Regions from separate parts of the Streptomyces sp. NPDC005017 genome, predicted to be linked through region 3. Evidence: riboswitches for the same ligand, from Rfam matches in the RefSeq annotation. Region 3 holds a riboswitch; each other region holds the start of a gene.
What was found. Region 3 has a riboswitch for thiamine pyrophosphate ahead of thiC (phosphomethylpyrimidine synthase ThiC). Riboswitches for the same ligand answer to the same signal wherever they lie in the genome.
Positions count from the first base shown of each region.

Region 1: linked by a shared signal. The riboswitch ahead of thiO (glycine oxidase ThiO) and the one ahead of thiC (phosphomethylpyrimidine synthase ThiC) in region 3 are both predicted to bind thiamine pyrophosphate.
Region 2: linked by a shared signal. The riboswitch ahead of ACFYR0_RS30690 (thiamine ABC transporter substrate binding subunit) and the one ahead of thiC (phosphomethylpyrimidine synthase ThiC) in region 3 are both predicted to bind thiamine pyrophosphate.

Region 1 covers NZ_JBIALD010000012.1:218,498-229,074, forward strand. Annotated here, with positions in the region: gene metF (methylenetetrahydrofolate reductase [NAD(P)H]) at 1-10, opposite strand, end outside; gene thiE (thiamine phosphate synthase) at 182-829, opposite strand; gene ACFYR0_RS20415 (Rv2175c family DNA-binding protein) at 902-1,267, opposite strand; gene ACFYR0_RS20420 (NAD(P)/FAD-dependent oxidoreductase) at 1,476-2,723, opposite strand; gene ACFYR0_RS20425 (hypothetical protein) at 2,756-3,106, opposite strand; TPP riboswitch at 3,161-3,271, shown strand; gene thiO (glycine oxidase ThiO) at 3,269-4,420, shown strand; gene thiS (sulfur carrier protein ThiS) at 4,417-4,617, shown strand; gene ACFYR0_RS20440 (thiazole synthase) at 4,620-5,414, shown strand; gene pknB (Stk1 family PASTA domain-containing Ser/Thr kinase) at 5,712-7,625, shown strand; gene ACFYR0_RS20450 (deoxyribonuclease IV) at 7,660-8,565, shown strand; gene ACFYR0_RS20455 (DUF4396 domain-containing protein) at 8,644-9,249, shown strand; gene ACFYR0_RS20460 (sulfite oxidase-like oxidoreductase) at 9,342-9,974, opposite strand; gene bfr (bacterioferritin) at 10,149-10,577, shown strand, end outside.
Region 2 covers NZ_JBIALD010000026.1:83,127-93,703, reverse strand. Annotated here, with positions in the region: gene ACFYR0_RS30725 (hypothetical protein) at 1-719, shown strand, start outside; gene ACFYR0_RS30720 (VOC family protein) at 857-1,264, shown strand; gene ACFYR0_RS30715 (LOG family protein) at 1,350-2,474, shown strand; gene ACFYR0_RS30710 (LAETG motif-containing sortase-dependent surface protein) at 2,678-3,334, shown strand; gene ACFYR0_RS30705 (maleylpyruvate isomerase family mycothiol-dependent enzyme) at 3,434-4,219, opposite strand; gene ACFYR0_RS30700 (ABC transporter ATP-binding protein) at 4,452-5,471, opposite strand; gene ACFYR0_RS30695 (ABC transporter permease) at 5,471-7,132, opposite strand; gene ACFYR0_RS30690 (thiamine ABC transporter substrate binding subunit) at 7,108-8,190, opposite strand; TPP riboswitch at 8,270-8,377, opposite strand; gene rlmN (23S rRNA (adenine(2503)-C(2))-methyltransferase RlmN) at 8,412-9,518, opposite strand; gene ACFYR0_RS30680 (SRPBCC family protein) at 9,689-10,135, opposite strand; gene ACFYR0_RS30675 (phosphatidate cytidylyltransferase) at 10,305-10,577, opposite strand, start outside.
Region 3 covers NZ_JBIALD010000005.1:146,808-157,384, reverse strand. Annotated here, with positions in the region: gene ACFYR0_RS09980 (SsgA family sporulation/cell division regulator) at 1-64, shown strand, start outside; gene ACFYR0_RS09975 (YibE/F family protein) at 149-1,741, opposite strand; TPP riboswitch at 1,813-1,990, shown strand; gene thiC (phosphomethylpyrimidine synthase ThiC) at 1,983-3,785, shown strand; gene ACFYR0_RS09965 (hypothetical protein) at 3,882-4,745, opposite strand; gene ACFYR0_RS09960 (metallophosphoesterase) at 4,938-6,035, opposite strand; gene ACFYR0_RS09955 (LacI family DNA-binding transcriptional regulator) at 6,421-7,533, opposite strand; gene hisC (histidinol-phosphate transaminase) at 8,050-9,129, shown strand; gene ACFYR0_RS09945 (cyclophilin-like fold protein) at 9,175-9,570, opposite strand; gene ACFYR0_RS09940 (cytochrome ubiquinol oxidase subunit I) at 9,780-10,577, shown strand, end outside.

The DNA.
Region 1 (10,577 bases), on a different contig from region 3:
CTAGGGCCATACCGGCAGGTTAGCCAGGGGCCGCCGGTCCCCCAACCACATCCCGGAAATTTGCCCGAATTGCCCGACTCTTGTCCAGAGGGTGGACAGAGCCCGTCCGAATTGACCCGATCCGCACCGGCAGGCGTCTCGCTATACGACCAGTGGAGCGACGCTCGAAGATCGCCCCCGCCTATGCGGCGCGTAGCCGCTTCGCGAGCTCCGCGGCGGCCGCCGCCGGGTCGTCGGCCTCGGTGAGCGCCCGGACGACCACCACCCGGCGGGCACCCGCGTCGAGCACCTCGTCGAGGTTGCCGAGGTCGATGCCGCCGATGGCGAACCAGGGGCGGTCGGTGCCGAGGGCGGCGGTGTGGCGCACGAGGTCCAGGCCGGGGGCGTGCCGGCCCGGCTTGGTGGGGGTGGGCCAGCAGGGGCCGGTGCAGAAGTAGTCCACGCCCTCCTGGACGGCGGCCGCGGCGGCCTCCGCCTCGCTGTGCGTGGAGCGGCCCACCAGGACGTCCTCGCCGAGGATCGCGCGGGCCGCGGGGACCGGGAGGTCGCCCTGGCCGAGGTGCAGGACGTCGGCGCCGGCGGCGTGGGCGACGTCCGCGCGGTCGTTGACCGCGAGGAGCTTGCCGTGCCGGGCGCAGGCGTCGGCGAAGACCTTCAGGTGCTCCAGCTCCTCGCCGGCCTCCATGCCCTTGTCGCGCAGCTGCACGATGTCGACCCCGCCCGCGAGGACCGCGTCCAGGAACTCGGGCAGGTCGCCCTGGCGTCTGCGGGCGTCCGTGCAGAGGTAGAGCCGGGCGTCGGCGAGCTGGGCGCGTGCGGTCGCGGGCATGGGTGTCCCCCCGTCGTCGGATGCGTACGGGCCGGGGCGCGGGCCCCGGCCCGTACGCCGGTGCTGATCAGGTCAGACGGCGAGCGCCTGGGCGCGGCGCTTCACCTCCGTGCCGCGATTCTCGCTGAGGGCCTGGGCGGGGGTGCCGGGCAGGCTGTCGTCGGGCGTGAAAAGCCACTCCAGCATCTCTTCGTCGGTGAAGCCGTCGTCCCGCAGGAGCGTCAGGGTGCCGGCGAGGCCCTTGACGACCTTGTCCCCGTCGATGAACGCGGCGGGGACGTGCAGGGCCCGGTTCTCACCTCGGCGTACGGCGATGAGCTGGCCTTCCTTGACCAGCTGCCGCACGCGCGTCACCTCGATGTCGAGCATTTCGGCGATGTCGGGGAGGGTGAGCCAGGCGGGGACGAGAGCGTCGGTCTTGGTGTCAATCTCGGTCACGCTCCCCAGCGTAGGCGCTCCGCTGGTGGGGCGGCGATGGGGCGTAGGAGTGAGTGTCGGTCGGGGGGTGGGGGGCGGTGGTGCTTTTGCGCAGTTCCCCGCGCCCCTTTTTGGGGTCGGCTCTTGGGTGCGGGTTCGTTGTGGCTTGTCGCGCAGTTCCCCGCGCCCCTATGGGGTGCTTCCTCTCGGGCGTCGGAGGGGTGTGGGTTCAGGGGGTTGCCGTTGCTGCCTTCAACGGGCGGGAGGGGTCTTCCAGGAGGGAGGGGGTCATTCGGGTGCCGGCTTCGATGAGTTTGCGGGCCTGGGCGAGGTCTCGGGGGCGGCCCACCGCGAGGAGGGCGGTGAGGCGGTTGTCGCGGAGCCAGCAGACGGACCAGGCCGGGCCGGACGGGTCGCCGCGCCACAGGAGGGTGTCGGCGGCGGAGTGGTGGCCGGCGAACTGGACGAAGCGGCCGAACTGCTCGGACCAGAAGTAGGGCACCGGGTCGTACACAGCGGGGGCCTCACCGGTACGGGCGCCGATGATGTTCTCGGCGACCGTGCGCGGGCCCTGGAGGGCGTTGTCCCAGTGGTGGACCAGCAGCCGCTCGCCGTAGCGCCCGGACGGGAAGGAGGCGCAGTCGCCGACGGCGTAGACGTCCGGGGCGGAGGTGCGCAGATGGGCGTCGGCGACGACCTCCCCGTGCTCGCCCAGCTCGATGCCGGAACCCTTGAGCCACGCGGTGGCGGGCCGGGCGCCGATGCCGACGACGACCGCTCCGGCGGCCAGCCGGGTGCCGTCGTCGAGGACGACCTCGCCGGGCTCGACGTGCCGCACGCGCGCGTGGGTGCGCAGTTCGGCGCCGCTGTCGGTGTACCAGGCGGTCATCGGCGCGGCGACCTCGGCGGGCAGCGCCCCGGCCAGCGGCCGGTCGGCGGCCTCCACGACGGTCACCGCGCAGCCCGCCTCGCGCGCGGCGGTGGCGAACTCGGCGCCGATCCAGCCCGCGCCGACGACCACGATGTCGTGCTGGCGGGCCAGCACGGGCCGCAGCCGCTCGGCGTCGTCCAGGGTGCGCAGCAGATGCACGCCCCGGACCCCCTCCGTGCCGGGCAGCCGGACCGGCTCGGCGCCGGTGGCCAGCACCAGCACGTCGTACGGCACCGGGCCCTCGGCGGTGTCCAGCTCGTGGTCGTCCGGGCGCACCCCGAGGACCTCGCGGCCGAGGTGCAGCTCGATGTCGAGGGCCTCGAAGTCGACGTCGAACGCGGAGCCCTCGGCGGTGCCGAGCAGCACGGCCTTGGAGAGCGGCGGCCGGTCGTAGGGCTGATGGGGCTCGGCGCCGATCAGCACGACCGCGCCGGGGTGGCCCTGTTCGCGCAGCGCGACCGCGGTCTGGACACCGGCCATTCCCGCGCCCACGACGACGACCCTCCGTCTCGCGGACACTCCTCTTCCCTGCGTCTGCTCGCTCACCTGATCACCATAGACAACTGACAATCCGTCAGTCAGGGGCCGTGTTCCGTGACCTGCTCCACAACGCTCGTACCGCTGCCCGGCCGCGACTCCCACTCCCAGGTCTCCTCCAGCCTGATCCGCCCGTCGGCCAGTTCCACCACCAGCGACACGCAGTGCCCGGACGCGGTGGTGCCGTCCCGCCCGAGCTGGACGTACCGGAAGTCGAGCCGGTCCCCCTCCCGGGTACCCACGAGACGCCCGCGTACGACATCGCCACCGGCGTACTCGGCCCAGATCTCCCCGTCCTTCTCGTGGTACGCGAACCGGGTGCGGGTCCCGACCTGTCCCGCTGCCTGGTCGGAGAGCGGGGCGAGTGTCAGACCGTCGAGCGAACCGGGCATGGGCGAAGGCTCCCTTACAGACGCGCCGGACCAACGGCTAGGGTGGGCCCAACGTAAAGCACTCGCGGGAGCCCGGCGCACCGGGCTGAGAGGGAGGCGGGCGGCCTCCGACCGTACGAACCTGATCCGGGTCATGCCGGCGAAGGGAGGGGCTGGACGCCCATGTCGCGTACGTCAGACGTCCTCGTGGTCGGGGGCGGCATCATCGGTCTGGTCACGGCCTGGCGGGCCGCGCAGCGCGGTTTCGCCACGGCCGTCGTGGACCCCGGGCCGGGCGGCGGAGCCGCGCAGGTGGCGGCCGGGATGCTGGCCGCCGTCACCGAACTGCACTACGGCGAGCAGACCCTGCTCGGCCTCAACCTCGCCTCGGCGCGCCGCTATCCGGAGTTCGCCTCCGAGCTCACCGACCTCACCGGGCACGACCTCGGCTACCGGCAGTGCGGCACGCTGGCCGTGGCGCTGGACGCCGACGACCGGGCCCATCTGCGTGAACTGCACGTCCTCCAGCAGCAGTCGGGGCTGGACTCGCAGTGGCTGTCGGGGCGCGAGTGCCGGCGCCTGGAGCCGATGCTGGCGCCGGGGGTGCGCGGCGGTCTGCGGGTCGACGGGGACCACCAGATCGACCCTCGGCGGCTGGCCGCGGCGCTGGTGACGGCCTGCGAGCGGGCCGGGGTGCGCTTCGACCGGGAGTGGGCCGAGCGGCTCGTGGTGGAGCGCGGGCGCGCGGCCGGCGTCCTCACGCGCTCGGGTGTCCTGCTGGGCGCCGGACAGGTCGTACTCGCCGCGGGCAGCCGCAGCGGGCAGCTGGCGGGGGTGCCCGACGATCTGCTGCCGCCGGTACGGCCGGTGAAGGGGCAGGTGCTGCGGCTGACCGTGCCGAAGCGGTACGCGCCCTTCCTCGACCGGACCGTCCGCGCGGTGGTGCGCGGCAGCCACGTCTACCTCGTCCCGCGCGAGAACGGCGAACTGGTCGTCGGTGCCACCAGCGAGGAGCTGGGCTGGGACACCACGGTCACCGCGGGCGGCGTGTACGAGCTGCTGCGCGACGCCCACGAACTGGTGCCCGGCATCACCGAGCTGCCGCTCACGGAGACCCGCGCCGGGCTGCGCCCCGGCTCCCCCGACAACGCGCCGCTGCTCGGCCCGACCGCGCTGGACGGCCTGCTGCTGGCCACCGGCCACTACCGCAACGGCGTCCTCCTCACGCCTGTCACCGGCGACGCCCTGGCGCATGCCCTGGCCACCGGGGAACTGCCGGACGAGGCACGCCCGTTCACCCCGAAGCGATTCGCACTCTCGGAGCAGCCCGTATGAACATCTCGGTCAACGGCGAGCGCAGGCGGATCGAGCCCGGCACGGCTCTCGACACGCTCGTGACGTCCCTCACCGCGGCCCCCTCCGGGGTGGCCGCGGCCCTCAACGAGACCGTCGTCCCGCGGGCGCAGTGGTCCGCCACCGCACTCGCCGAGGGCGACCGTGTCGAGGTCCTCACCGCCGTACAGGGAGGCTGACCATGGCCGACGATCCTTTCGTCCTCGGCGGTACGACGTACGGCTCCCGGCTGATCATGGGGACCGGGGGCGCGCCCAGCCTGGAGGTGCTGGAGCGGGCGCTGCTGGCGTCCGGGACGGAGCTGACGACCGTCGCGATGCGCCGGGTCGACCCGTCGGTGCAGGGCTCGGTGCTGTCGGTGCTGCGGCGGCTGGGCATCCGCGTGCTGCCGAACACGGCGGGCTGCTTCACCGCGGGCGAGGCCGTGCTGACCGCCCGGCTGGCCCGGGAGGCGCTCGGCACGGACCTGGTCAAGCTGGAGGTCATCGCCGACGAGCGCACGCTGCTGCCGGACCCGGTCGAGCTGCTGGACGCCGCGGAGACACTGGTGGAGGACGGTTTCACCGTGCTGCCGTACACCAACGACGACCCCGTTCTCGCGCGGAAGCTGGAGGACGTGGGCTGTGCGGCGGTCATGCCGCTCGGATCGCCGATCGGGTCGGGGCTGGGGATCCGGAACCCGCACAACTTCCAGCTGATCGTGGAGCACGCGCGCGTGCCGGTGATCCTGGACGCGGGTGCCGGTACGGCGTCGGACGTGGCGCTGGCGATGGAGCTGGGGTGTGCGGGGGTGATGCTGGCGTCCGCGGTGACCCGGGCGCAGGAGCCTGTGCTGATGGCTGCCGCGATGAAGGCGGGGGTGGAGGCGGGGCGGTTCGCCCTGCGGGCGGGGCGGATTCCCAAGCGGCACTTCGCCGAGGCGTCTTCTCCTGCGGAGGGCTTGGCGCGGTTGGATCCTGAGCGGCCTGCTTTCTGAGGGGTGCCTCTTCTGGCGGTCGCCTTCTGAGGGGCGCCTTCGGACTGTCTCCCGCCAGGTGCTGGGCGTTGGTGGCCGTGCCCACCCGTTCCGCCCCTTGCGGAACGCCCGCCCACGGCGGTGGGGCGGTGGCGGGCGGCGGCCGACGCGCGCTCGGGGCCCGAGTGCGGAACGCCCGCCCACGGCGGAAGCGGAGGACGCCCGCCCGCGGCGGCACACGGTCACAGGTCGGCTGCAGTCTTGGTGCTATCCCGTGCGGGCGGTGGGGGTGTCGGTGGTGGCTCGTAGACTCGCTGCGTGGACACGACCCTTCAGGACCCTCTGGTCGGGCAGGTGCTCGACGGGCGTTATCGCGTCGAGGCGCGGATCGCGGTCGGCGGGATGGCCACGGTCTACCGGGCCGTGGACACCCGCCTCGACCGCGTGCTCGCGCTGAAGGTGATGCACCCGACGCTGGCGGCGGACGGGTCGTTCGTGGAGCGGTTCATCCGCGAGGCGAAGTCCGTGGCCCGGCTCGCACACCCCAACGTCGTGCAGGTGTTCGACCAGGGCGCCGACGGGTCGTACGTCTATCTCGCGATGGAGTACATCGCGGGCTGCACCCTGCGGGACGTGCTGCGCGAGCGCGGCGCGCTCCAGCCGCGGGCCGCCCTGGACATCCTGGAGCCGATGCTGGCCGCGCTGGGGGGCGCGCACCGGGCCGGGTTCGTACACCGGGACATGAAGCCGGAGAACGTGCTCATAGGGGACGACGGCCGGGTCAAGGTCGCCGACTTCGGGCTCGTACGGTCGGTGGACACCGTCACCAGCACCACCGGGACGGTCCTCGGGACCGTCGCGTATCTCGCGCCCGAGCAGATCGAGCACGGCACCGCCGACCCGCGCGTGGACGTGTACGCGTGCGGGGTGATGCTCTACGAGATGCTCACCGGCGGCAAGCCGCACCACGGCGACTCCCCCGCGCAGATCCTCTACAAGCATGTCCACGAGGACGTTCCGCCGCCGTCCGCTTCCGTGCCGGGGCTGGCGTACGAGCTGGACGAACTGGTCGCCGCGGCGACCGCGCGGACCCCGGGGATCCGGCCGTACGACGCGGTGGCGCTGCTGGCGCGGCTGCGCGAGGCGCGGGCCGCGCTGAGCGACGAGCAGCTGGACGCGGTGCCGCCGCAGGCGCTCAGCACGGAGCACGGGAACGCGGAGGACCGCACGAGCGTGATCCCGCGCTCGCTGACGGTCCCCCGCCCGCTGCCGGTGAACGAGGAGGAGCGGCACCACACCAGCCGGCTGGCCAGTCCCGCCCCGCTGCCGCCGCGCCGCCGCCCGCTGCCCCGGCGCGGAGTGGTCTCCCTCGTCGCGGCCCTGCTGGTGGTGCTGGGCCTGGTCGCGGGCGTCTGGTACATCAACTCCGGCCAGTTCACCCAGGTCCCGCCGGTGCTGGCGAAGACCGAGGAGCAGGCCCGGGCGCGGCTGTCCGACGCGGGGCTCGAGGTCGGCGAGGTCAGGCAGGCCTACAGCGACACCGTCCGGCGCGGCCTGGTGATCGGCACGGACCCGGCGCCGGGCGCCCGTATCCGGGACAACGACTCGGTGACGCTCACCGTCTCCCGGGGCCCCGAGACCGTGCGGGTGCCCGCGCTGCGCGGCGAGAAGGTGGCCGACGCCAAGCGGACCCTGAAGAACGAGGGCCTCGAACCCGGCATGGTCACACGCGAGTTCAGCGACGAGGTGCCCCGGGGCGAGGTGCTCCGCACCGACCCGGAGGGCGGCGTCGAACTGCGCGCGGGGACGGCGATCGCGATCGTCGTCAGCAAGGGCGGCCCGGTCGACGTCCCGGACGTGGTCGGCGAGGACCTGGCCGACGCCCGCGCGGAGCTGCTGGAGGCGGGCCTGAAGGTCGAGGTGGCCTCCGCGCAGATCAACTCCGAGCACGAGAAGGGCCAGGTCGCCCTCCAGTCGCCGGACTCGGGCGGTGAGGCCGCCGAGGGCGACACCGTGACGCTGACCCTGTCCAAGGGCCCGGTCATGGTCGAGGTTCCGGACGTGGTCGGCGACAGCGTGGACGAGGCCCGGGAGAAGCTGGAGGGGGCCGGCTTCGAGGTCAAGGAGGACCGCGGGCTGCTGGACCTGTTCGGTGACTCGGTCGAGGGCCAGTCGGTGCCGGGCGGCGAGCTCGCCCCCAAGGGTTCGACGATCACGCTCGACATCGGCTGACCGGCGGGCCCCGGCGCCATGGCACCCTGAGCGGGTGAGCAGTGAGCAGCAGCCCCATGGCCCTTCCGGCCCGGCCCCCGGTCCGTCCCGCAACCCCGTCGGCGGTCATGTGCCCGTCGCCGGCGGCCTGAGCACCGTGGGCCTGGCCTACGCCCGTGAGCTCGGGGCCGAGACCGTGCAGGTCTTCGTCGCCAACCCGCGTGGCTGGGCGACCCCGGCGGGGAACCCCGGGGAGGACGAGGCGTTCCGGGCCGCGTGCGCCGAGGAGTCGATCCCGGCGTACGTGCACGCCCCGTATCTGATCAACTTCGGCTCCCACACCGAGGCGACCGTCGAGCGTTCGGTCACCTCGCTGCGGCACTCGCTGCGGCGGGCCCGGGAGATCGGCGCGCTCGGCGTGGTCGTGCACACCGGCAGCGCGACCGGGGGCCGGGAGCGCGCGGTGGCGCTGAGGCAGGTGCGCGAGCGGATGCTGCCGCTGCTGGACGAGCTGACCCATGACGACGACCCGTTCCTGCTGCTGGAGTCCACGGCCGGCCAGGGCTTCTCGCTCTGCTCACGCACCTGGGACTTCGGCCCGTACTTCGAGGCGCTGGACGCCCACCCGAAGCTGGGGGTCTGCCTGGACACCTGCCATGTCTTCGCCGCCGGGCACGACCTGACCGGGCCGAACGGCATGCACCAGACCCTGGATCAGCTGGTGGACACGGTCGGGGAGGGCCGGCTGAAGCTGATCCACGCCAACGACTCCGAGGCCGGGGTGGGCGCGCACCGCGACCGGCACGCCAACATCGGCGCCGGGCACATCGGGGAGGACCCCTTCCGCGCGCTGATGACCCACCCGGCGACCGAGGGCGTGCCGCTGATCATCGAGACGCCCGGCGGGAAAGAGGGCCACGCGGGCGACGTGGAGCGGCTGAAGAAGCTTCGCGACGGATAACCCCTGGCGGGAATACCCCTAGGGGGTATACGGTTCTTGCGACAGCGCAGGAACCGTTGTCCGGCTATGGGGGCAGTCATGGAACACGAGACGCACACCGCACGGGAGCACGAGGACCAGGGCCACGAAGGCCACTACCACGGCAGTCACCCGGCACACCACGGCGATGACGCGGCCCACGCCGGCCACACTGCCCACACGGGCCACCAGGACCACACCGGCCACCACGCCCACCATCACGGCGGCGGGACCAGCTGGTCGATGGCCGCGAAGGCGACGCTGCACTGCCTCACCGGGTGCGCCATCGGCGAGGTGCTGGGCATGATCATCGGCACCGCGCTGGGCTGGGGCAACATGCAGACGATGACCCTGGCGATCGCCCTGGCGTTCCTCTTCGGCTACTCGCTCACCCTGTGGGGCGTCCTGAAGGCGGGGGTCGACCTGAAGGCCGCGGTCAAGGTCGCGCTGGCCGCCGACACGATCTCGATCGCCGTGATGGAGCTGATCGACAACAGCGTGCTCGCCCTCTGGCCGGGCGCCATGGACGCGCATCTCGACGACGCGAAGTTCTGGTGGGTGCTGGCCATCGCCCTGGTGGCCGCCTTCATCATCACCACGCCTGTCAACAAGTGGATGATCGGCCGCGGCAAGGGCCACGCGGTGGTGCACCAGTACCACCACTGACCTGCGAAGCCGGGCGACGGACGGCAGGAGGAAGGGACCCGGGGATCATCCCCGGGTCCCTTCTCGTGCGTGCCGTGCGTGCCGGCGAAGCCCTACAGCTCGGGGCCGTCGCCGGGCCCCTCCTGGTAGGAGTAGCGCTGTTCCTTCCAGGGGTCGCCGAGGTTGTGATAGCCGCGCTCCTCCCAGAAGCCGCGGCGGTCGGCGGTCATGTACTCCACGCCCCGGACCCATTTGGGCCCCTTCCAGGCGTACAGATGCGGGACGATCAGACGCAGCGGGAAGCCGTGCTCGGCGGTGAGGAGTTCGCCGTCCTTGTGGGTCGCGAAGATCGCACGCTCGGAGGCGAAGTCCGCCAGCCGCAGATTGGAGCTGAAGCCGTACTCCGCCCACACCATCACATGGGTGACATCGGAGGCGGGCGGCGCGATCTCCAGGACGGTCCGGGCGGGGATGCCGCCCCACTCCGCGCCGACCATGCTGAACTTCGTGACGCAGTGCAGATCGGCCACGACGGAGGTGTACGGCAGGGCCGTGAACTCCTCGTGGTTCCAGCAGTGCTTCTCACCGTCGGCGGTGGCCCCGAAGACCCTGAACTCCCAGCGCTCGGGGCGGAACTTGGGTACGGGTCCGTAGTGCGTGACCGGCCAGCCCCGCTGCAGTCGCTGGCCCGGCGGAAGCTCGGTCGGTGCTGCTTCTCCAGATTCGCGCTCCACCGGATGACCCATGGCTCCATCCTGACAGACCCCGGACGGTGCACATGACCACGCAGGCCCGAAACCGTACAACTGCCACCAAGCATGCCCTTACTTACTAAGTACGCACTTACTGGACGATCTTCCTCGGCCGGTGCAATCATGCGGCGGCAACCTCCCGATCCCCCTGTGGAAGGAACCGCTGCGATGAACGGCGACGCCGAGGTCCTCGAATTCCTCAACGAGCAGCTGACCGGTGAGCTGACCGCGATCAACCAGTACTTCCTGCACGCGAAGATGCAGGAGAACTTCGGCTGGACGAAGCTCGCGAAGTACACCCGGCACGAGTCCTTCGACGAGATGAAGCACGCCGAGGTGCTCACCGACCGCATCCTGTTCCTGGACGGCCTGCCGAACTACCAGCGGCTCTTCCACGTCCGGGTCGGCCAGTCGGTCAAGGAGATGTTCGAGGCGGACCGGCAGATCGAGGTGGAGGCGATCGACCGGCTGAAGCGGGGCATCAAGGTGATGCGCGAGAAGGGCGACATCACCTCGGCGAACATCTTCGAGTCGATCCTGGAGGACGAGGAGCACCACATCGACTACCTCGACACCCAGCTCGAACTGCTCGACAAG
Region 2 (10,577 bases), on a different contig from region 3:
GGCACCACGGGCACACCGCGTCCGTCACCCACCAGGTCCCGGCCCCCGCGAAGGCCCCCGCACAGGCCCTCGCCGACACCGGCGTCCCCCAGGCCGACCCGCGCACCCCGGCACCCCGCCCCACCGCCCTGCCCTGGGGCATCGCCACCCTCGCGGCCGGCCTCACCGTCGAGGCCTACTCCAGCCGCACCGCGGCCCCGGGCGGCCTCCCCCTCCCCGGCGGCCTCACCGGCAACTCCGCCGGTGTCCTGCTCGGCTGGGTCCTCACCGCCGTCGGTCTCGCCCTCGCCGGGCCCGGCCTCACCCACCTGTGCGGCCGTCTGCTCCAGGCGGTCCGCCCCGGCGCCCTGCGCCTCCTGTCCGGCCGCGTCCTCATGGACGAGGCCACCCGCATCGGCCGTCCCCTGGGCGTCGTCTGCGCGGTCGCCTCCGCCGCCTACGCCATGGGCTCCCTTTACGACCCCGACGGCGACACCATCGGCCCCCTGACCACCCTCGGCACCCTCCTGGTCGCCGGCTGCACCCTGGCCACCCTGCTCACCGCCGCCGTGGAGGCCAAGCACTCCCGGGCGGACACCACGGCCGCCCTGCTCCGCCTCGGCGCACCCGCCACCACCCTGCGCATGGCGGCGGCCCTGCGCGCCGGGGCGCTGCTCGCCCTGTTCGGCCCGCTGACCCTGATCGTGGCGGAACTCGCCGCCCAGCCCCTGACAGGCTGACCCGGCCACCGCCCCGAGGACGAGCCGGGACACCGGGCCGAGACCGGCGGAAAAAAGCTCCGCGAGGAGCGATGAGTTCTTCCCGGACCCCCGGTCCAACCCCGTGAACAGCACGACACCGATGGGAGAGACACCACATGTACCAGCAGATGATCTTCGTGAACCTTCCCGTGAACGACCTGGACGCCTCCAAGGAGTTCTTCACCGGCCTCGGCTACACGATCAACCCCCAGTTCAGCGACGAGAACGCGGCCTCGGTCGTGATCAGCGAGACCATCGTGGCGATGCTGCTCACCAGGCCGTTCTACGCGACGTTCACCGACAAGGAGATCTCCGACGCCTCCAAGACCAGCGAGGTGCTGGTCTGTCTGAGCGCGGAGAGCCGCGAGAAGGTCGACGAGCTGGTCGACCGCGCGATCTCCCTCGGCGGCACCGCCACCGGCAAGACCCAGGACATGGGCTTCATGTACGGCCGCGCCTTCGACGACCTCGACGGCCACACCTGGGAGATCATGTGGATGGACCCGGCGGCGGTCCAGGGCTGACCCCGGCGGTCTCGAACACGGTGCCTGAGAGCTGTCGTTCGGATCGGGCCGGCCTGATCCGAACGACAGCTCCTAGCATGAGCGGGTGCAGACGATGCCCGCCCATGCGGCCCACCACAACGACCGCGAGATAGAGACCCTGGAGGAGTTCGACGCGACCGTCGCCGCGCGCGGCACGCTCGCCGGATACCGCGTCCAGGCCGTCGACCTGACGGACCGTACGCGCGAACTCCTCACCACCGACACCACGGGCGCCGTCTTCCTCGGCTGCCCGATGCGCGAGAACGCCGCCGCGAAGATACGCACCGACGGCGCGATGGTCCTCCCGCCCTTCCCGGACCTCCCCTTCGACCCGTACCGCGGACTGCTCTACACCCCGGACGAACTCTTCTCCTCCCTCTCCGAACGCGGCTACGAGGCCACGCCCGACGCCCGCGCCTACGCCTGGCTGCAGCGGACGAAGGCGAACCGGGACGTCCTCTCCTCCATGCTCCGCGCCATCCACGACGACTCCGTCTCGGACGCGCTCGACGAACTCCTCACCGGTGCCCGCGTGGTGGGCGTGATGGGCGGCCACGCGATGGCCCGCGGCACCCGCGGCTACGCCGACGCCGCCCGCCTCGGCCGTGAACTGGCCCGCGCCGGCCTCACCGTCGCCACCGGCGGCGGCCCCGGCGCGATGGAGGCGGCGAACCTCGGCGCGTACGCCGCTCCCCACGAGGACGGGATGCTGACGGAGGCCCTCGAACTCCTCGCCAAGGCGCCCGGATTCAGCCCGTCCATCACCGACTGGGCGACGGCCGCCTTCGAGGTGCGCGCCCGCTGGCCCAGGGGCGGCGCCTCGATCGGCATCCCGACCTGGTTCTACGGCCACGAACCGCCCAACCCGTTCGCCGCGCACATCGCCAAGTACTTCGCCAACGCCACTCGCGAGGACGGCCTGCTGGCCCGCTCCAACGCCGGAGTGATCTTCCTGCCCGGCGCCGCCGGCACCTTGCAGGAGGTCTTCGACAACGCGACCCCGAACTACTACGAGTCGCGCGGCGAACCGACGCCCATGGTGCTCGTCGACCGGGAGCACTGGACGCAGCGACTGCCCGCCTGGCCGCTGCTCCGGGCCCTGGCCCGCGACCGCTCGATGGAGACACGGATCGCGCTGGTCGACCGGATCGAGGAGGCTCCGGAGGCGTTGAAACGTCTCGGCGGTTAATAACCAGGCAAAGGCAACGACCGTGACGTGCCCGCGCATTGACACTGCCGACCGCGCGCTTATAAACCTGTGATCCTCGTGGGGAAGTTGAAGCGTCCCTTCCGCGGTGCGCGTTTCGGCTCTCCTCGGATATCAACCCCCCTCAAATAGCACATCACTTAAGGACAAACGTGTCCATATCCCGCCGTAACGCACGTCGTTCCGTGCGTGCCCTCGGTGTCGCCGCCGCTTCCGCCGCGCTCGCGCTCGGTGTCGCTGGCAACGCGCTGGCCTGCGACATCAGCGAGTTCACCGCCGCCGCCGTGTGCGACGGAAACAAGGGCGTCATCACCGTCACCGACAAGGACGCGGCCGGCATCCCCGCCACGGTCTCGGTCTACCTGGAGAACAACGGTGCCGACGAACGCCTGGTCGGCACCCAGGAGGTGAAGGGGTCCGCGAAGGGCACCACCATCACCTTCGCCGAGGACTGGAAGCCGAACGCGGAGTACCGCGTCCACGTGGTGGCCAAGGGTTATGTCGACGAGGACATCAAGCCGAACCTCGTGACGCCTTCCACCCCCTGCAAGAAGGGCGACACCCCGGCGCCCTCGCCGTCCACCCCGTCGGCGCCCCCCTCCGAGAGCGCCCCGGCCCCCTCGGAGTCGGCGACCCCGACCCCGACGCCGTCGGCCCCGCAGGACGCGAGCGAACCGCCCGCGAGCAACGCCCCCTCGCCCGCGGCCGGAGAGTCCAACCTCGCCGAGACCGGCGCCGGCTCCAACACCGGTCTCATCGCCGGTGTCGCGGCCGCCCTGGTCGTGGTCGGCGGCGGCGCGGTGTTCTTCGGTATGCGCCGACGCGGCTCGAACGGCCGCTGACCTCTCGCGCCACCGGGGCGGCGCCCGGCGCCGCCCCCGCTTCGCGGCAGGAGGAGCGGGTCATCGCCCCGGGCCATCGGCCCGGCCCGTCGTCCGGGGTCACTCGAAGGTGGCCCGCTCCAGCCAGAACTCCAGCAGTTCGCGCTCACCGAGCACCTCCAGTCCCGGGCTGTCCAGGGGGACCCTGCGGTAGAAGGCGAGCAGCACCGAGGTGAGCGGGCCGCGCAGCGCGACGGTCGCCTTCTCGTGGCCGCGTCGCCAGACGACCCCGTCACCGGGCAGCTCTATGATCCACTCCGCGTTCAGCGCGGCCGGGGTGTCGGTGGCGTGGAGGTGGACCGTGCTGCCGGGCACCTCCGGCCGTATCGGCTGCTCGCGCTCCAGCCACTGGACTATCCGGAGCCACTCGTCGACCGCGTCGGCGGCCACCTCGGGCGCGACCTCGTAGGGCAGGCCGGCCGCGAGGGTCGCGTCAGCGCGGTGGACCGTGACCTCGTGGCACATCCGGCGGGCCCAGAAGCCCGTGTCGGACGTCCAGGCCCAGGACCACACCTTGGCGTCCGGCCCGGCCTCCCGCAGCGCCGAGGTGACCAGGTCACCGCTTTCGGCGAGCCAGGCGTCCAGGGCCGCGACGTCCCCCTTGACGACGGGGCCGTCGACGAGCGGGATCTCCTCCTCCGGGATGTCCTGCGAGGCCCGGGTGCGTACAAGCGCATCCACCCAGCGCAGGGCGCCTCCGGTGTGCTCCACGAGCTCCCGGACCGTCCATTCGGGACAGGTCGGGACCGGGGCGGCGAGGTCGGCGCCGGAGGTCACCAGGGACCGCAGCAGGCCGACCTGGTGGGTGATCTCGTCGCAGTACCGATCATGAGTGAGTCGCGTCATGCGTTTCACGATAGGAGCCGGGTGATCGACCGGCTCCAGGTTTTCCACAGCGCCGGTCCGATCATCGCACCGCACCCTGCGGTAGCCGCCTGCCGCGACCACCCCACGTCTCCGGCACCCACCTGCCGCAACCACCCGACGCCCCCGCAGGCCGCGCGACCGCAACTGCGGCGGGGCTGGGGCGGACGCGGACCGCAACCGCACACAGCCACAGCCCCAACCGCGTCAAAGATCACCCGAGGACCACAACCTCCGCCCCGTCGAAGACGGCAGCCACCTCGTCCCCCACCTCGGGCGCGTCCCGCAGCGCGCAGGCCGCCTCCAGCCGGGGCCCCTCAGCAGGCTGGAGGTGAACCGTCACATGGGTGCCGCGGAAGGTACGCGCGGTCACCGTGCAGCGCAGCCCGTCCGCCACCGGCACCAACCGCACCCCGGCGGGCCGTACGAGCACGGCACGGGCTCCCTGCGGAGCTCCCTCCGGGACGGGCAGCTTGCCCCAGGGCGTGTCCGCGGCCTCCCCGGTCACGGTCGCCGGGACGACGTTGTCGAAGCCGAGGAAGCGTGCCACGAACTCGTCCGCGGGCCGCTGCCACACCTCGAGGGGCGTACCCGCCTGGGCGATGCCCCCCTCGCGCATCACCACGACCCGGTCGGCGAGCGCGAAGGCCTCGCCCTGGTCGTGGGTGACGGCCAGCACGGTCGTGCCCAACCGGCCGAACAGTTCCCGCAGTTCGACGACGAGCCGCTCGCGCAGCGACCTGTCGAGCTGGCCCAGCGGCTCGTCCAGCATCAGCAGCCGCGGCCGCGGCGCCAACGCCCGGGCCAGCGCCACCCGCTGCTGCTCACCGCCGGACAGCGCGGCCACGGCCCGCCGCTCGGCACCCGGCAGCCCGACGAGGTCGAGCAACTCCCCTACCCGTTCGCGCTGCCGCTCCTTGAAGGCACCGTGCATCCGCAGCCCGAAGGCCACGTTGCCGCCCACGTCCCGCTGCGGGAACAGCTGGTGGTCCTGGAACATCAGCCCGACGCCGCGCCGGTGCGCGGGCACGCCCCGCTGGTCGCGGCCGTCCAGCAGCACGCGCCCGGCGTCCAGCAGCTGGAGCCCGGCGACGGCCCGCAGCAGGGTCGACTTGCCGCTGCCGCTCGGGCCGAGCACGCACACGATCTCGTGCTCCGCCACCTCCAGGCCGACCCCGTCCAGCACCGCCCGTCCGCCGAGCCGCACGGTCGCCTCTTCACAGCTGAGCAGCACTAGAACTCCCCCGTCCGATCCACGACCACCACTTTCTCCAGCAGGAGCAGAGCGGTGGCGCACACCACCATGAGAATCGTGGAAAGGGCCATGGCCTGGCCGTAGTTGAGGTCTCCGGGCCTGGACAGCAGTCTGGCCACGGCGACCGGCAGTGTCGGGTTGTCGGCCCGCGCGATGAACACGGTGGCCCCGAACTCGCCGAGCGAGACGGCGAAGGCGAACCCCGCGGCGACCAGCAGCGCCCGCCGCACCAGCGGCAGGTCCACCTCCCGCCACACCCGCCACGGCGACGCCCCGAGCACGGTCGCGGCGTCCCGCAGCCGGGCGTCCACCGCCCGCAGCACCGGCAGCATGGTCCGCACCACGAACGGCACCCCGACCAGCGCCTGCGCCAGCGGCACCAGCAGCCACGAGGACCGCAGGTCCAGCGGCGGCTCGTCGAGGGCGATCAGAAAGCCGAAGCCGACCGTCACCGCGGACACCCCGAGGGGCAGCATCAGCAGCGCGTCGAAACCGCGCACAAGCCGCCCGGCGTCGCGCCGGGTGAGCGCGGCCGCGGCGAGACCGCCGATCAGGACGGCGACGAGGGTGGCGACGGCGGCGTAGGAGAGGGAGTTGCCGATCGCGTCGATCGGCGGCACGAGGAAGACACCGCCGTCGGAGGAGGTCAGCTCCCGGTAGTAGCCGAAGTCCGGGGCCTTGAGGGACCGCTGCACCAGCACCCCCAGCGGCAGCACCAGCAGCAGCACGATCGAGACGAGCACCCCCGCGAGCAGGGTCCACTGCCCCGCCCCGCGCGGCCGTCGCGCGGTCCCGGCCGCGTCCACCAGCCGCAGGGCGCTCTCGCGCCGCCGTACCGTCCACGCGTGCACGGCGAGGATGGCGGCCACCGCGGCGAACTGCACCAGGGTCAGCACGGCGGCCGTGGTCAGATCGAAGATCTCGGTGGTCTGCCGGTAGACCTCGACCTCCAGCGTGGAGAAGGTCGGCCCGCCGAGGATCTGCACCACACCGAAGGAGGTGAAGGTGAACAGGAAGACCATCAGGGCCGCGGCGGCGACGGCGGGCCCGAGGGCGGGCAGGGTGACCGTGCGCCACGCGGTGAGGCGGGACGCGCCCAGCATCCGCGCGGCCTCCTCCTGCCGCGGGTCGAGCTGACCCCAGAGCCCGCCGACGGTACGCACGACGACCGCGTAGTTGAAGAAGACATGGGCGAGCAGGATCGCCCACACGGTGGTGTCCAGCCGTACGCCCCACAGCTCGTCCAGCAGGCCGCCCCGGCCGAGGACGGCGAGGAAGGCGGTGCCGACGACCACGGTCGGCAGCACGAAGGGCACGGTCACCACCGCCCGCAGCACCTGTTTGCCGGGAAACTCGAAGCGGGCGAAGACATAGGCGCCGGGCAGCGCGATCAGCAGGGTGAGCGCGGTCGAGGCGAGCGCCTGCCAGGCGGTGAACCACAGCACCTGCCGGATGCCGGGATCGGCGAGCACCTCGCCGATCCGCCCGAACTGCCAGGCCCCGTCGACCCGCAGTCCGCGCTGGACGATCGCGACGACGGGGTAGGCGAAGAACAGCCCGAAGAACGCGACGGGCAGGGCCATGAGCCCCAGCCGCGCCGCGCTCCTCACGCGGGCTACTTCACTACGAGCGAGGTCCATGCCCTGACCCAGTCGTCACGGTTCTCGGCGATCTTCGCCGGGTCCATGGTCTCGGGGTCCTTCGCGGCGGGGCCGTACGCGGTGAACTCGGCGGGCACCTGCGCGCCCTCGGTCACCGGGTAGACGAACATGTTCAGCGGCATGTCCGACTGGAACTTCTCCGAAACCAGGAAGTCGATCAGCTTCTTGCCGCCCTCGGCGTTCTTCGCGTTGCTCAGCAGGCCCGCGAACTCGATCTGCCGGAAGCAGGTGCCCTCGGCGACACCGGTGGGCGCGGCCTTCGGCTTCGGGTCGGCGTAGATCACCTCGGCGGGCGGCGAGGAGGCGTAGGAGACGACGAGCGGCCGCTCCGCCTTCGCGGCCCTGCCGCCGGCCGAGCCGGAGAACTCCTCGTTGTACGCCTGCTCCCAGCCGTCGACGACCTTGACGCCGTTGGCCTTCAGCTTCGTCCAGTAGTCCTGCCAGCCGTCGTCCCCGTAGCGCGCGGCCGTGCCGAGCAGGAAGCCGAGGCCGGGCGAGGAGGTGGAGGCGTTCTCGGTGACGAGGAGGTTCTTGTACGCCGGCTTGACCAGGTCGTCCAGCGTGGCCGGCGGGGCCAGCTTGTGGTCGGCGAAGTACTGCTTGTCGTAGTTGACGCAGATGTCGCCGTAGTCGACGGGCGTGACCCGGTGCTCGTCCTTGTCGAGCTGGTAGTCCGCGCCGACCCGGTCCAGGCCCTGGGCCTCGTAGGACTCGAAGAGGCCGTTGTCGAGCGCGCGCGACAGCAGCGTGTTGTCGACGCCGAAGAACACGTCGCCCTGCGGGTTGTCCTTGGTCAGGATGGCCTTGTTGACGGCCTGGCCCGCGTCGCCGTCCTCCAGGACCCTGACCTTGTAGCCGGAGTCCTTCTCGAAGGCGGCGAGGACGTCCTTGGAGACGGCCCACGAGCTGTGGCTGACCAGGGTGACCGTCTTGGAGTCCTGGCCGTCGGAGCCGGAGCCGGAGTCGGACGACCCGCACGCGGAGAGCGTGACCAGGCCGAGGCCGACGGCCGCGGCGACGAACGTCTTGGTGTGCACTGGATTCCTCCTGGGATGGACCAGGAAGAGACGCGGCCCCGCCCGGGGCCCCTGAGGGCGTCCGGGCAGGGCGCAACAGCTTGAGTGATGACCGAACTTCCTACCCAGAATGACCTGGGCAAGGTTCAGAGGGTCTGCGGCCCGGTTGCCGCACTCTCAGCGCTGTGGCGCTCCCCTGTCGGAATATGAAGATGTGACTGTCCTGGGCGGACGCTGCCAGATTATCGCTCAGTGGCCGCCAGCTGGCCACAGGCCCCGTCGATCTCCTGTCCCCGGGTGTCCCGGACGGTGACCGGCACCCCGTGCGCGGCGATGGCCTCCACGAACGCCTTCTCGTCCTCGGGACGCGAGGCGGTCCACTTCGAGCCCGGCGTCGGGTTCAGCGGGATGAGGTTGACATGCACGGGCTTGCCCTTGAGCAGCCGGCCGAGACGGTCACCACGCCAGGCCTGGTCGTTGATGTCCCGGATCAGGGCGTACTCGATGGACAGCCGGCGGCCGGACCGCTCCGTGTACTCGAACCCGGCGTCGAGCACCTCGCGCACCTTCCACCGCGTGTTCACGGGGACGAGGGTGTCGCGCAGCTCGTCGTCGGGGGCGTGCAGGGAGATCGCGAGCCGGCACTTGAAGCCCTCGTCGGCGAACCGGTGGATCGCGGGCACGAGCCCGACGGTCGACACGGTGATACCGCGCTGCGAGAGCCCGAGCCCGTCGGGAGCCGGGTCGGTCAGGGCACGGATCGCCCCGACGACGCGCTTGTAGTTGGCGAGGGGCTCGCCCATCCCCATGAAGACGATGTTGGACAGCCGCGCGGGCCCGCCGGGGACGTCGCCGTCCCGCAGGGCGCGCATCCCGTCCACGATCTGGTGGACGATCTCCGCGGTGGAGAGGTTCCGGTCCAGTCCGGCCTGCCCGGTGGCGCAGAACGGGCAGTTCATCCCGCACCCCGCCTGCGAGCTGATGCACATGGTCACCCGGTCCGGGTAGCGCATCAGCACGGACTCGACGAGCGTGCCGTCGAACAGCCGCCACAGCGTCTTGCGGGTGGTCCCCGCGTCCGTCGACAGATGCCGCACGACGGTCATCAGCTCGGGGAACAGCGCCTCCCGCAGCCTGTCGCGCGAACCGGCGGGGATGTCGGTCCACTCCTGCGGGTCATGGGCGTACCGCGCGAAGTAGTGCTGCGAGAGCTGCTTGGCACGAAACGGCTTCTCCCCGACCTCGGCCACCGCCTCCTTGCGTTCGGCGGGCGAGAGATCGGCGAGATGCCGCGGCGGCTTCTTGGCTCCGCGCGGCGCGACAAAGGTGAGTTCTCCGGGCTTCGGCATAACCCTTCCAGTGTCGCAGATCGTTACGGGTGGCCTGCGATGCGAGTGCCTCGCCGGTGCATCCCGGGGCCCGGCCGGACATTCCGGCCGGGGCGTCGACCTGCGGGCCCGAAAGGGCCACGCGGGTTGCGTGGACTGTGCGAGCCGCGTCGGCTGTGCGGGCTCGCGGGCTACGTGTGCTGCTCCAGCCGCTGCTTGAGCAGCAGCTCGTCCTTCGGCAGCTCCTTGCGGACCTGGGGGCGCACGACGAGGGGCAGCAGCACCTTGCCCAGTCCGTGGCCCTCGAAGTCGATCTCGATGGTGACCCGGGAACGGCGTCCGTCGTCGAGGGGTTCGATCGAGCCGTGGGTGCGCGGCCTGACAGGGCCCTCGACTCCGTGCAGGTCCCAGCTGTACGGCGGGTCGAGCGTGTCGAACTCCACGGTCATCGGGACCTCGCGGCTGCCGAGGCGACGGGTGACCTTGACCCGGGAGCCAGGGTGCATCGGCCCTTCGTCCAGCTGCTCCGCCGTGACGGCGCTCAACTGCCACTCGGGCAGGTGGGAGGGGTTGGTGACATACGCGAAGACGTCTTCGGGCGTGCGGTCGACGTCGATGGATTCTCGGATGGCGGTCATGGCGACCCCCTGTGAGGTGACCTCCTGTGCGGACGTACACCGAAATCGTCCCACCCGGCACAGTGGGCGGCCAACGCCCCGGGAACGCGGTCGAGCCCCCGCCCGGGAGGGGCGAGGGCTCGACATCGCGTGGATGTTCGACCATACCGACGTACGGCCGAAGGAACGATCAGCCGGAGCCGACGAACAGCACCAGCAGCAGCCAGACGACCGGGGCAGTCGGCAGGAGCGAGTCCAGCCGGTCCATGATGCCGCCGTGGCCCGGCAGCAGGGTGCCCATGTCCTTGATGCCCAGGTCCCGCTTGATCATGGACTCGCCGAGGTCGCCCAGCGTGGCGCTGGCCGCGACCGCGAGGCCGAGCAGCAGACCCTGCCACCAGCTGCCGCCGTCGACCAGGAACTCCATGCACAGCGCCCCGGCGACCATGGCGAACGAGACCGC
Region 3 (10,577 bases):
CTTCGACGCCCACCTCGACGAGGCGTTGGACCGCATCCTGGCCGAGGAGCAGAGCGCGGGGTGAAGCGTCACGGCCGCTGAGGTGCCGTAACGCTTCACCTGGGGCGCTGTTTTCCGGAGTCGGTCCGCCCGACGGGCGGAGTGGTGCCTACCGCTTGCGGCGCCGTCCCCGGCCGGACCGTGCAGCGACGGGTGAGGGTCCCGTCGTCGGCTCGCCGACGCCGGTGGGGGACGGAGCGGGGCGGTCGGCGGCCACCATCAGCGCGGCCAGACCGGTCGTGACCGGAACGGAGGCCACCAGACCGATCGAGCCGACCAGTGTGCGCACGATCTCCTCCGCCACCAGCTCGCTGTTGGCGACCGCGCCCACGCTGCTCTGCGCGATGGAGAACAGCAGGAGCAGCGGCAGCGCCGCGCCCGCGTAGGCGAGGACGAGGGTGTTCACCACGGACGCGATGTGGTCACGGCCGATCCGGATGCCCGCGCGGTACAGGCCGCGCCAGCCCATCGTCGGGTTGGCCTCGTGCAGTTCCCAGACCGCCGAGGTCTGCGTGACCGTCACATCGTCCAGCACACCGAGCGAGCCGATGATGATGCCCGCGAGCAGCAGACCGCTCATGTCGATCGACGGATACAGCCCGTGGATCAGACCGGTGTTGTCGTCCGTGTTGCCGGTCAGCGCGGCCCAGTCGATGAACCACGACCCGAGCACACCGATCAGCAGCAGCGAGATCAGCGTGCCGAGGACGGCCACCGAGGTCCGCGCGGACAGGCCGTGGCAGAGATACAGCGCGATCAGCATGATGGCGCTCGCTCCGACGACCGCCACGACCAGTGGGTTCGACCCCTGGAGGATCGCGGGCAGGATGAAGAAGTTGAGCACCATGAAGCTCAGGGCCAGCGCCACCAGCGCCATCACACCGCGCATCCGGCCCACGAGCACGACCGCGATCGCGAAGATGCCGGCGAGCACGGTGAGGGGCAGCCGCCGGTTCACATCGGCGACCGAGTACTGAAGGTCCTCCGGCGCGGAGGGCTCGTAGGCGACCACGACCTCCTGGCCCTCGTGCAGTTGGCGCGACTGGTCGGGCTGGACGATCTCGGTGAACGTGCGCCCGGTGTTCTCGCCGGTGTCGACCCGGATCGTCGCCTTCTTGCAGTCGCCGTTCGCCTGCTGCACCGCCGAGGAGCCCTCGGCGGTGGAGGTGTCGCCTGTCGGCGGGACGCCGGAGACACCGGCTGTCCTGCAGTCGACCGGCTCGACCTTGGTGACCGTCGCCTGTTCCGTCTGCCGGTCGAAGCCGACGCCGGTGCGTTCGTGCGCGGGCGCACCGCCGGGCCACAGCACGACCAGGCCCACCACGACCGCGGCGGCGAACGGGACCAGGATCGCGGCGATCACCTTCCGCAGATGCCGGGAGACGGGAGCGGCCGGCCCATGGCTGTGACTGTGGCCGTGCGAGGACCCATGGCCGCCCCCGTGCCCGCCACCGTGCGAAGAGCCGTGTCCGCCGCCCTGTGACGGCTCGTGCCCGCCCCCGCGGGAGCTCCCGCCCGCAGGGGAGTTCCCGTGTCCGTGCGGGTCCCCGCGCCCATGGGCGTCCATCTGCCCATGAGAGTCGCCGTGTTCACTCCTTGGACCCGTCCCCTGCCCTCTACCGGAACCAGGGCCTGGGTCGCCAACGGGCCTGTGGCGGCGGGGCTCGGGCGGCGGAAACGGAGGCTGCTGCGGTGTGGTCACCGCCCGATCATCGCAAGAACGGCGGGGGCCCCCTGTTCACCGCGCCCGAAGTGACGCTAGCGTGGGGACACCTTTGTACACGCGGGAGCTCGGAGCACCGGGCTGAGAGGACGCTGACCTCCGTCTACGCGATGTTTCACGTGGAACATGTGTCGTTCCACACGAAACACCGGCAGACGGTGACCGCTGCGTCGACCGCCGAACCTGTTACCGGGTAATGCCGGCGTAGGGAGTAGGTCTCATGACCAGCAAGGACGTACGCACGCCTGCCTCCGCGCAGATCTCCGCCGTATCCGAGGGCGACGACAGCGGCGAGGCCGGGAAGTCCATCGGCTGGCACAAGGCGTATGTCGAGGGCTCGCGCCCCGACATGCGGGTGCCGGTCCGTCAGGTGCATCTCACCAACGGCCGGGCGGTCACGCTCTACGACACCTCCGGCCCGTACACCGATCCATCCGTGGATACGGACGTCCGCAGGGGCCTTCAGCCGCTGCGGGAGAACTGGATCATCGCGCGCGGCGACACCGAGGAGTACGCGGGCCGCCCGGTCCGTCCCGAAGACGACGGGCTGCGGCACACCTCGCCGCGAGGCGGGCTGCGCAACCTCGACGCGGTCTTCCCGGGCCGCCCCCGGCTGCCGCGCCGCGGACGGGACGGCCAGGCCGTCACCCAGCTCGCGTACGCCCGACGGGGCGAGATCACGCCGGAGATGGAGTACGTGGCCATCAGGGAGAACGTTTCTCCTGAGGTGGTGCGCGAGGAGATCGCGGCAGGCCGGGCCGTGCTGCCGGCCAACATCAACCACCCGGAGATCGAGCCGATGATCATCGGCAAGCGGTTCCTGGTGAAGGTCAACGCCAACATCGGCAACTCCGCGGTGACCTCCTCCATCGAGGAGGAGGTGGAGAAGATGACCTGGGCGACCCGCTGGGGCGCCGACACGGTCATGGACCTGTCCACCGGCCGCAACATCCACACCACCCGCGAGTGGGTGCTGCGCAACTCCCCCGTCCCCATCGGCACGGTGCCGCTCTACCAGGCGCTGGAGAAGGTCGACGGCAGGGCCGAGGAACTGTCCTGGGAGATCTACAAGGACACGGTCATCGAGCAGGCCGAGCAGGGCGTGGACTACATGACCGTCCACGCGGGCGTCCGCCTGCCGTACGTGCCGCTGACCGCCAACCGCAAGACGGGCATCGTCTCGCGCGGCGGCTCCATCATGGCGGCGTGGTGCCTGGCGCACCACAGGGAGAGCTTCCTGTACGAGAACTTCGAGGAGCTCTGCGAGATCCTCGCGGCCTACGACATCACGTACTCGCTCGGCGACGGCCTGCGGCCCGGCTCGATCGCGGACGCCAACGACGAGGCGCAGTTCGCGGAGTTGCGGACGCTCGGGGAACTCAACCGGATCGCCAAGCGTTTCAATGTGCAGACGATGATCGAGGGCCCCGGTCACGTCCCGATGCACAAGATCAAGGAGAACATCGACCTTCAGCAGGAGATCTGTGATGAGGCTCCGTTCTATACGCTCGGCCCGCTGACCACGGACATCGCTCCGGCCTACGACCACATCACCTCCGGCATCGGCGCCGCGATGATCGCCTGGTGGGGCACGGCCATGCTCTGCTACGTCACGCCCAAGGAGCACCTGGGCCTGCCCAACCGTGACGACGTCAAGACCGGCGTCATCACCTACAAGATCGCGGCCCATGCCGCCGACCTCGCCAAGGGGCACCCCGGCGCCCAGGAGTGGGACGACGCCCTCTCCGACGCCCGCTTCGAGTTCCGCTGGGAGGACCAGTTCAACCTGGCCCTCGACCCGGACACGGCCCGGGAGTTCCACGACGAGACCCTCCCGGCCGAGCCTGCCAAGACGGCCCACTTCTGCTCCATGTGCGGGCCGAAGTTCTGTTCGATGAAGATCTCCCAGGACATCCGCCGTGAGCACGGCGGGAGCAAGGGGGAGATCGAGGAGGGCATGGCGCAGAAGTCGAAGGAGTTCGCGGCGGCGGGCAACCGGGTGTACCTGCCGATCGCGGACTGATCGACGGCTGATCACGGACGGGCTGGGTGGGCCGTCGACCGGGCGGGCCGTCGGCCGGGTTCGGCTTGGGCCCCCTGGGCGGGGGCGCAAGCCGGGTCAGTCCGGTTGGTGCTCGGGGCCGCCGAAGTCGGGGCTCGTGAAGTCCGGGCTGGTGTAGCTCGGACGGGTGCCCGTGGTGGAGCCTTCACCGGGGCTGGTGAAGCCCGGCCGGCCGTAACCGAGGTGCGGCATACGGCTCGTGGGTGCCGACGAGGTGGTGCGGGGCAGGCGTACCGGGCGCGCGGTGCTGAGCGCGTCCTGGAGGAACGGCAGGATGCCGCGCTCCAGGAGAGCCTCGCGCCAGGCCTGCCTGGCCCGTTCCACCTCTCCGTCGGGCTCGCCGTAGGGGCCGGTCTCCAGTGAGGGACTGTTGCGCAGAGCGGTGAGCAGCAGGCCGGCGCCGGCGACGAGGATCGCCACGGCGGTGACGGCACCGAACACCCAGCCGGTCGTGAGCATGGTCTCGGCGAACGCCCGGTCCGGATCGAGCATCTTCAGGAGGTAGCCGACGAGCAGGAAGATCACGGCGGCCGTTCCGGCGAGGACCGGTGCCAGGACCGCGACGACGGCGACGGCTCCCGCGCCGGCGGTCTCGGCGACCTCGCCCATGGAGGGGGCGAGGCCCACCGTGCCCGCGCCCTGATCGGCGGAGCCGGACTCACGCACGGAGGACGTGGTGGACGGTGGGCGGCGCAGTTCCTCGCGGACCTTCACATAGTGCTGGTACTCGGTCGCCGCGGCGGCCGTGATGAGCGCGGTGGCGTTGAGGGCCATCGTGCGCAGTTGCTCGGGGTTGAGCCGCTGACCGACAGCGGCCAGTTCGGGACGGTGTGGGGCGGAGCGCAGCGCCTCATCGAGGATCCGCTCGTACTCTTGGCGGTCCTCGCTCAGCAGGTGCTGCGGAACGCTGTTCATGTGCATCCCCCGATGCTCCGTAGGGCTTGGGGCTCGCACGCTGACGAGCCGTCGGGCAGAAACGGAGGGGAGCCTGCTACGGATAAGCCGATGGTAGAGCGGCGACGGTGGCCGGTGACAGGGGGTTTGCAGAAATTGGGTCCTGGCCGACGCGGCCGTTCCCCGAGCGCGCTTCTGGGGCGCCTGCCCGGTGAACGCTTACTTATCCAGGGGAAGTTGCTGCACCAGCAGCTTCCCGGCCATGGTCACTCCGCCGTCCATGGCGATGGCGAGACCGCCCGCGTAGACGTGCGGGCCCTCCACGGTCGGGCCGCCGCTGTCCTCGCCCTCCTCCGAGCCGACCTCGCCCAGGAGGTAGGGGATGGGGCTGTGACCGTGGACGACGCGTGTGCCGCCGTAGACGTCGAGCAGCGAGCGCACGGCGTCGCCGCCCTCGTCACGGAAGGAGAAGCGCCTGGTGAACTTGCGGAACAGGTCCCAGACCTCGTCGGCGTTGTTGCGGGTGAGGGCCTCGCGGACGTTGTCGTTGACCTCCTCGATGGAGGCGCCGTAGTCGAGGTAGGCGGTGGTGTCGGAGTGGACGAGGAGATGGCCCTCGACCTCCTCCATCGCGTCGAGGCGGGACATCCACTGGAGGTGGTGGTCCTGGAGGCGGTCCATGTCGGTCTTCTGGCCGCCGTTGAGCAGCCAGGCCGCCTGGAAGGTGGCGGTGCCCGCGCCGGAGTTGACGGGGGTGTCGCCGAACCGTTTGGCGCCGATGAGCAGCAGTTCGTGGTTGCCCATCAGGGCCTTGCAGTAGCCGCCGGCCGCGGCGGCCTCGGCGGACAGCCGCATCACGAGGTCGATGACGCCGATGCCGTCCGGGCCGCGGTCGGTGAAGTCGCCGAGGAACCACAGCCGCGCGGTGCCGGCGCACCACTGACCGGAGGCGTCGATCAGGCCCTTCTCCCGCAGGGCGGCGAGCAGTTCGTCGAGATAGCCGTGCACGTCGCCGACCACGAACAGCGGGCCGGGGCCGGTGGCGGGGCGTTCGACGACCGCGGGCGCGGGGTCCACGGTCACCTGGAGAGTGTCACCCCGATTGATGACAGGCAGATCGCGCTGAGTGGGGGTGTACCCCTCGGGGTAGTCGAGCGGCTCGGCCGTGGGGGCGGCATCACCGGCGGGTTGGGAGCCCTGCGCGGGACGCGGACCGGTCTCGTGGACATACGCGGGCACCCGGAAGTCGCGCACCGTCGCCGTGCGCTCCACCTCGGGTCCCTGACCGGCCCCCTGAGTCATCGACCCCTCCACCATCGCGCCGCACCTGCACCCCATCGGACTGCCTGGTCGCAGCGGCCCGCGGTGCCGTGGGCCCATCATAGGAATGCGGATCGTGCCGTGTGATGACCCAGGGGTGGTGAATCGGAAGAGTACTCAGGTTCACCGCGCCTTTCGCCCCAATTGGGCCGACCTTCGTCCCGGTGACGGCCGCCGCGGAGCCGCGTTTCGGATCATGCCGTGGGCGGTGCGAGAGCGGACGGCCCCGTTCCGTGAGCGGAGCTTGGCCGGATCGGCTCCCTCTCCGCGCCCTGAGCGTCTCGTTCCGGCCCCCTGGAGCGGGGTGCGGTGGCGACGGCGCTTCGGCTTTCGGCGGGTCCGGGGGAGCCGGTCCGGCGTGGCGTGGAGGCGGCCCCGCCGCTCACCCCTGGTCGGGGGAGCGCGGCGGGCTGACCGTGCGGCGGGTCGGGCGGCGCTGGGAGGACGTACGGACGATCAGTTCGGTCGGTATCACCTGCTCGACCGGGTGGTCCGACTCCACGCCCTCGATGGCGTCGATGAGGAGCTGGACCACGGCCGTGCCGATGCGGCGGGGCTTGAGCGAGAGGGTGGTGATGGGCGGCTCGGTGTTGGCGTAGACCGTGGACTCGCTGCAGCAGACCAGCAGCAGGTCCTCGGGGACCCGCAGCCCGTAGCGGCGGGCGGCGGCGAGCAGGTCGGTCCCGTTGGGGTCGAACAGGCCGTAGACCGCGTCGGGGCGGTCGGGGCGGGCGAGCAGCCGGTCGGCGGCGACGGCGCCGGCACAGGGGTCGTGTGCCGGATAGGCCTCGTAGACCGGGTCCTGGCCGACGCGTTCGCACCAGCGCAGATAGGCGGTGGTGGACAGATGCGTGTACGTGTCGGTCGTGGTGCCCGTGAGCAGGCCGATACGGCGGGCCCCGGCGTCGGCGAGGTGGTCGAGGATGCCGAGGACGGCGGCCTCGTGGTCGTTGTCGACCCAGGCGGTGACGGGGAGCGAGCCGGCCGGGCGGCCGTCGGAGACGACCGGTAAACCCTGGCGGACCAGTTCGCTGACGACCGGGTCCTGGTCGGAGGGGTCGATGACGACCGTGCCGTCCAGGGCCACGTTCGACCACACGTCGTGGCGGGAGGTCGCGGGGAGGATGACGAGGGCGTATCCGCGGGCCAGGGCGGCGGAGGTGGCGGCGCGGGCCATCTCGGCGAAGTACGCGAACTCGGTGAAGGTGAAAGGTTCATCCCCGTAGGTCGTCACGGTCAGGCCGATGAGTCCCGACTTGCCGGTACGGAGGGTCCGGGCGGCGGCCGAGGGGCGGTAGCCCAGCCGGTCGGCGACCTCGCGGACGTGGCGACGGGTGGCATCGGGGAGCCGGCCCTTGCCGTTGAGGGCGTCGGAGACGGTTGTGATGGAGACCCCGGCCGCGGCGGCCACGTCTCTGATGCCCGCCCGTCCCGGACGGCTGCCTCGGCGTGAGGTTTCCGCGCGGCTCACCTGGTGCTTCCCTGCTGCTGTCATGGCGAGCCGATAGTAGGGCTCATACGGTGGGGTAGTGCGGACGCATATGCACCTGTTGACAGGCACGTTTCTGCAAGGCGATCCAAGGTTGATTCCCTTTGAAAGCAAGGGAGTTAGTGGGTTCTACCGTGATACGTGGGTTGTCCGCGCGCACCCGCCTGCCAACTGCCTGATGTCTCGAAGAGGTCTCAACTCACCTTCACGAGGGATGCGCGCCACGGCGCAAGCTACCGGCGCATAGATATATGTAGGGCGCGCCCCCGATTCATGCGCCTTCCTCCGATGATGCCCCTGTTGTCGGTGTGAAGTGTGTGGCGCGCCGGTCCGGGGTGGGCGAGCCCGCCGCGCACCGTGGCGGGGGCGGCGGAACGAGGCGGAGCGGCGGTGCAGGGGAGCCGCACGAGGTGCAGGACGTGTGCGCTGGCCCATACGCACGCGGGCCGAATCCTCTTAAGGTGAGAAGCATTGGAAGCCGGCGGTGCGGACGGTCCGCCGGTGATCGCGAGGAGGACTGCGGTGAGCGAGACGAGCCCGAGGCTGCGCGCCGAGTTGGCGGGTATCCCCACTTACAAGCCGGGCAAGCCCGCCGCGGCCGGAGGGCCTGTGGCGTACAAGCTGTCCTCCAACGAGAACCCCTATCCCCCGCTGCCCGGTGTGATGGAGAGCGTCACCGCGGCCGCCACCGCCTTCAACCGCTACCCGGACATGGCCTGCACCGGTCTGATGGAGGAACTGGCCGAGCGCTTCGGGGTGCCGGTGACGCACCTGGCCACGGGCACGGGTTCCGTCGGTGTCGCCCAGCAGCTGATCCAGGCCACCGCCGGCCCCGGCGACGAGGTGATCTACGCCTGGCGGTCCTTCGAGGCGTACCCGATCATCACGCAGATCAGCGGCGCGACCTCGGTCCAGGTGCCGCTGACGTCCGGCGATGTGCACGACCTGGACGCGATGGCGGAGGCGATCACCGAACGGACCCGGCTGATCTTCGTCTGCAACCCCAACAACCCCACCGGGACGGCGGTGCGGCGGGCCGAGCTGGAGCGGTTCCTGGACCGGGTGCCCGGCGATGTGCTGGTCGTGCTCGACGAGGCCTACCGCGAGTTCGTCCGGGACGCCGATGTGCCCGACGGTGTGGAGCTGTACCGGGACCGGCCGAACGTCTGCGTCCTGCGGACCTTCTCCAAGGCCTACGGTCTGGCCGGCCTGCGCGTCGGGTTCGCCATCGCCCATGAGCCGGTCGCGGCGGCGCTGCGCAAGACGGCGGTTCCCTTCGGCGTCAGCCAGCTCGCCCAGGACGCGGCGGTCGCCTCGCTGCGGGCGGAGGACGAACTGCTCGGCCGGGTGGGCTCGCTGGTGTGCGAGCGCACACGTGTGGTCGACGGGCTGCGCGCTCAGGGCTGGACGGTGCCGGACACCCAGGCCAACTTCGTGTGGATGAGGCTGGGGGAGCGCACCGCGGCGTTCGCGGCCGCCTGCGAGCAGGCTGGGGTCGTGGTTCGGCCGTTCCTCGGCGAGGGTGTGCGGGTCACGGTCGGCGAGGTCGAGGGCAACGACATCTTCCTGAAGACGGCGGAAGGCTTCCGCAAGGAGATCTGAGGCCGTTCTTGTCGAGCTGTGACCGCCCCCGGTTCCCGGGGACGGTCACAGCTCGACGCGTTCCACCCGGACCGGGTCCCCGTCGCGGACCGTGGCCAGCAGGCGGGGGTCGCCGCCGAGGCGGCCGAGGACGTTGCAGGGGCTTGCCAGACGGCACTTCTCGCCCTGGGAGATCGGCGTCGGTCCGTAGGGGAGCGCGAGGGCGCCGCCGTCGGTCCAGAAGGCGACCGTGCCCGGGTCGACGACCTGGCGTGCGCCGGTTTCACGTGAAACCGAGACACCTGTGTCGGAGTAGACCTCCTCGCCCCAGGTGGCGGCGGTGCAGACGAGGGGCAGGGCCTTGGCGAGTGTCTCCGCAGCCGGGGTGTTGTCGAGGCTCGCGGTGAGATGACCCGCAGGCCAGGAGATCCGTATGCGTGGCGAAGCGGGCCGTGTCTGCATGGCCGGCAACTCAACAATATGTTGAGTTTGCTGCCAGGGGGTCGACCCTTCGGTCAAGGAGGGACCCCCCTGTCCCGTCCGAAAATCAGTGCGTCATAATTGCTTGTGAATGTGAACGCGTTCACAAGCGTGTCCCGGTTGCTCCCATGGTGTGCGAGACAAAAGGGGCAAACTGCCGCTGTGTCCACGGCGAGTAAGGAGACGACGACGTGGAATTGGCTTTGGCGCCCGAGACCCTGGCGCGTTGGCAGTTCGGTATCACCACCGTCTACCACTTCCTGTTCGTTCCGCTGACGATCTCGCTGGCCGCCCTGACGGCCGGACTGCAGACCGCGTGGGTGCGGACGGAGAAGGAGAAGTACCTCAGGGCGACCAAGTTCTGGGGGAAGCTCTTCCTGATCAACATCGCGATGGGTGTCGTCACCGGCATCGTGCAGGAGTTCCAGTTCGGTATGAACTGGTCGGACTACTCGCGCTTCGTGGGTGACGTCTTCGGCGCACCGCTCGCCTTCGAGGCGCTCATCGCCTTCTTCTTCGAGTCCACCTTCATCGGTCTGTGGATCTTCGGCTGGGACAAGCTGCCCAAGAAGATCCATCTGGCCTGCATGTGGATGGTGTCGATCGGCACGATCCTCTCCGCGTACTTCATCCTCGCGGCCAACTCGTGGATGCAGCACCCGGTCGGCTACCGGATCAACGAGGAGCGCGGCCGGGCGGAACTGACCGACTTCTGGCACGTCCTCACCCAGAACACCGCGCTCGCCCAGGCCTTCCACACCCTCTCCGCCGCTTTCCTCACCGGTGGCGCCTTCATGGTCGGCATCGCCGCCATCCATCTGCTGCGCAAGCGGCACATCCGCGAGATGAGGACCTCGCTGCGGCTCGGCTTGGTCACCGTCGCCATCGGCGGTCTGCTCACCGCGGTCAGCGGCGATGTGCTCGGCAAGATCATGTACGAGCAGCAGCCCATGAAGATGGCCGCCGCCGAGGCGCTGTGGGACGGCGAG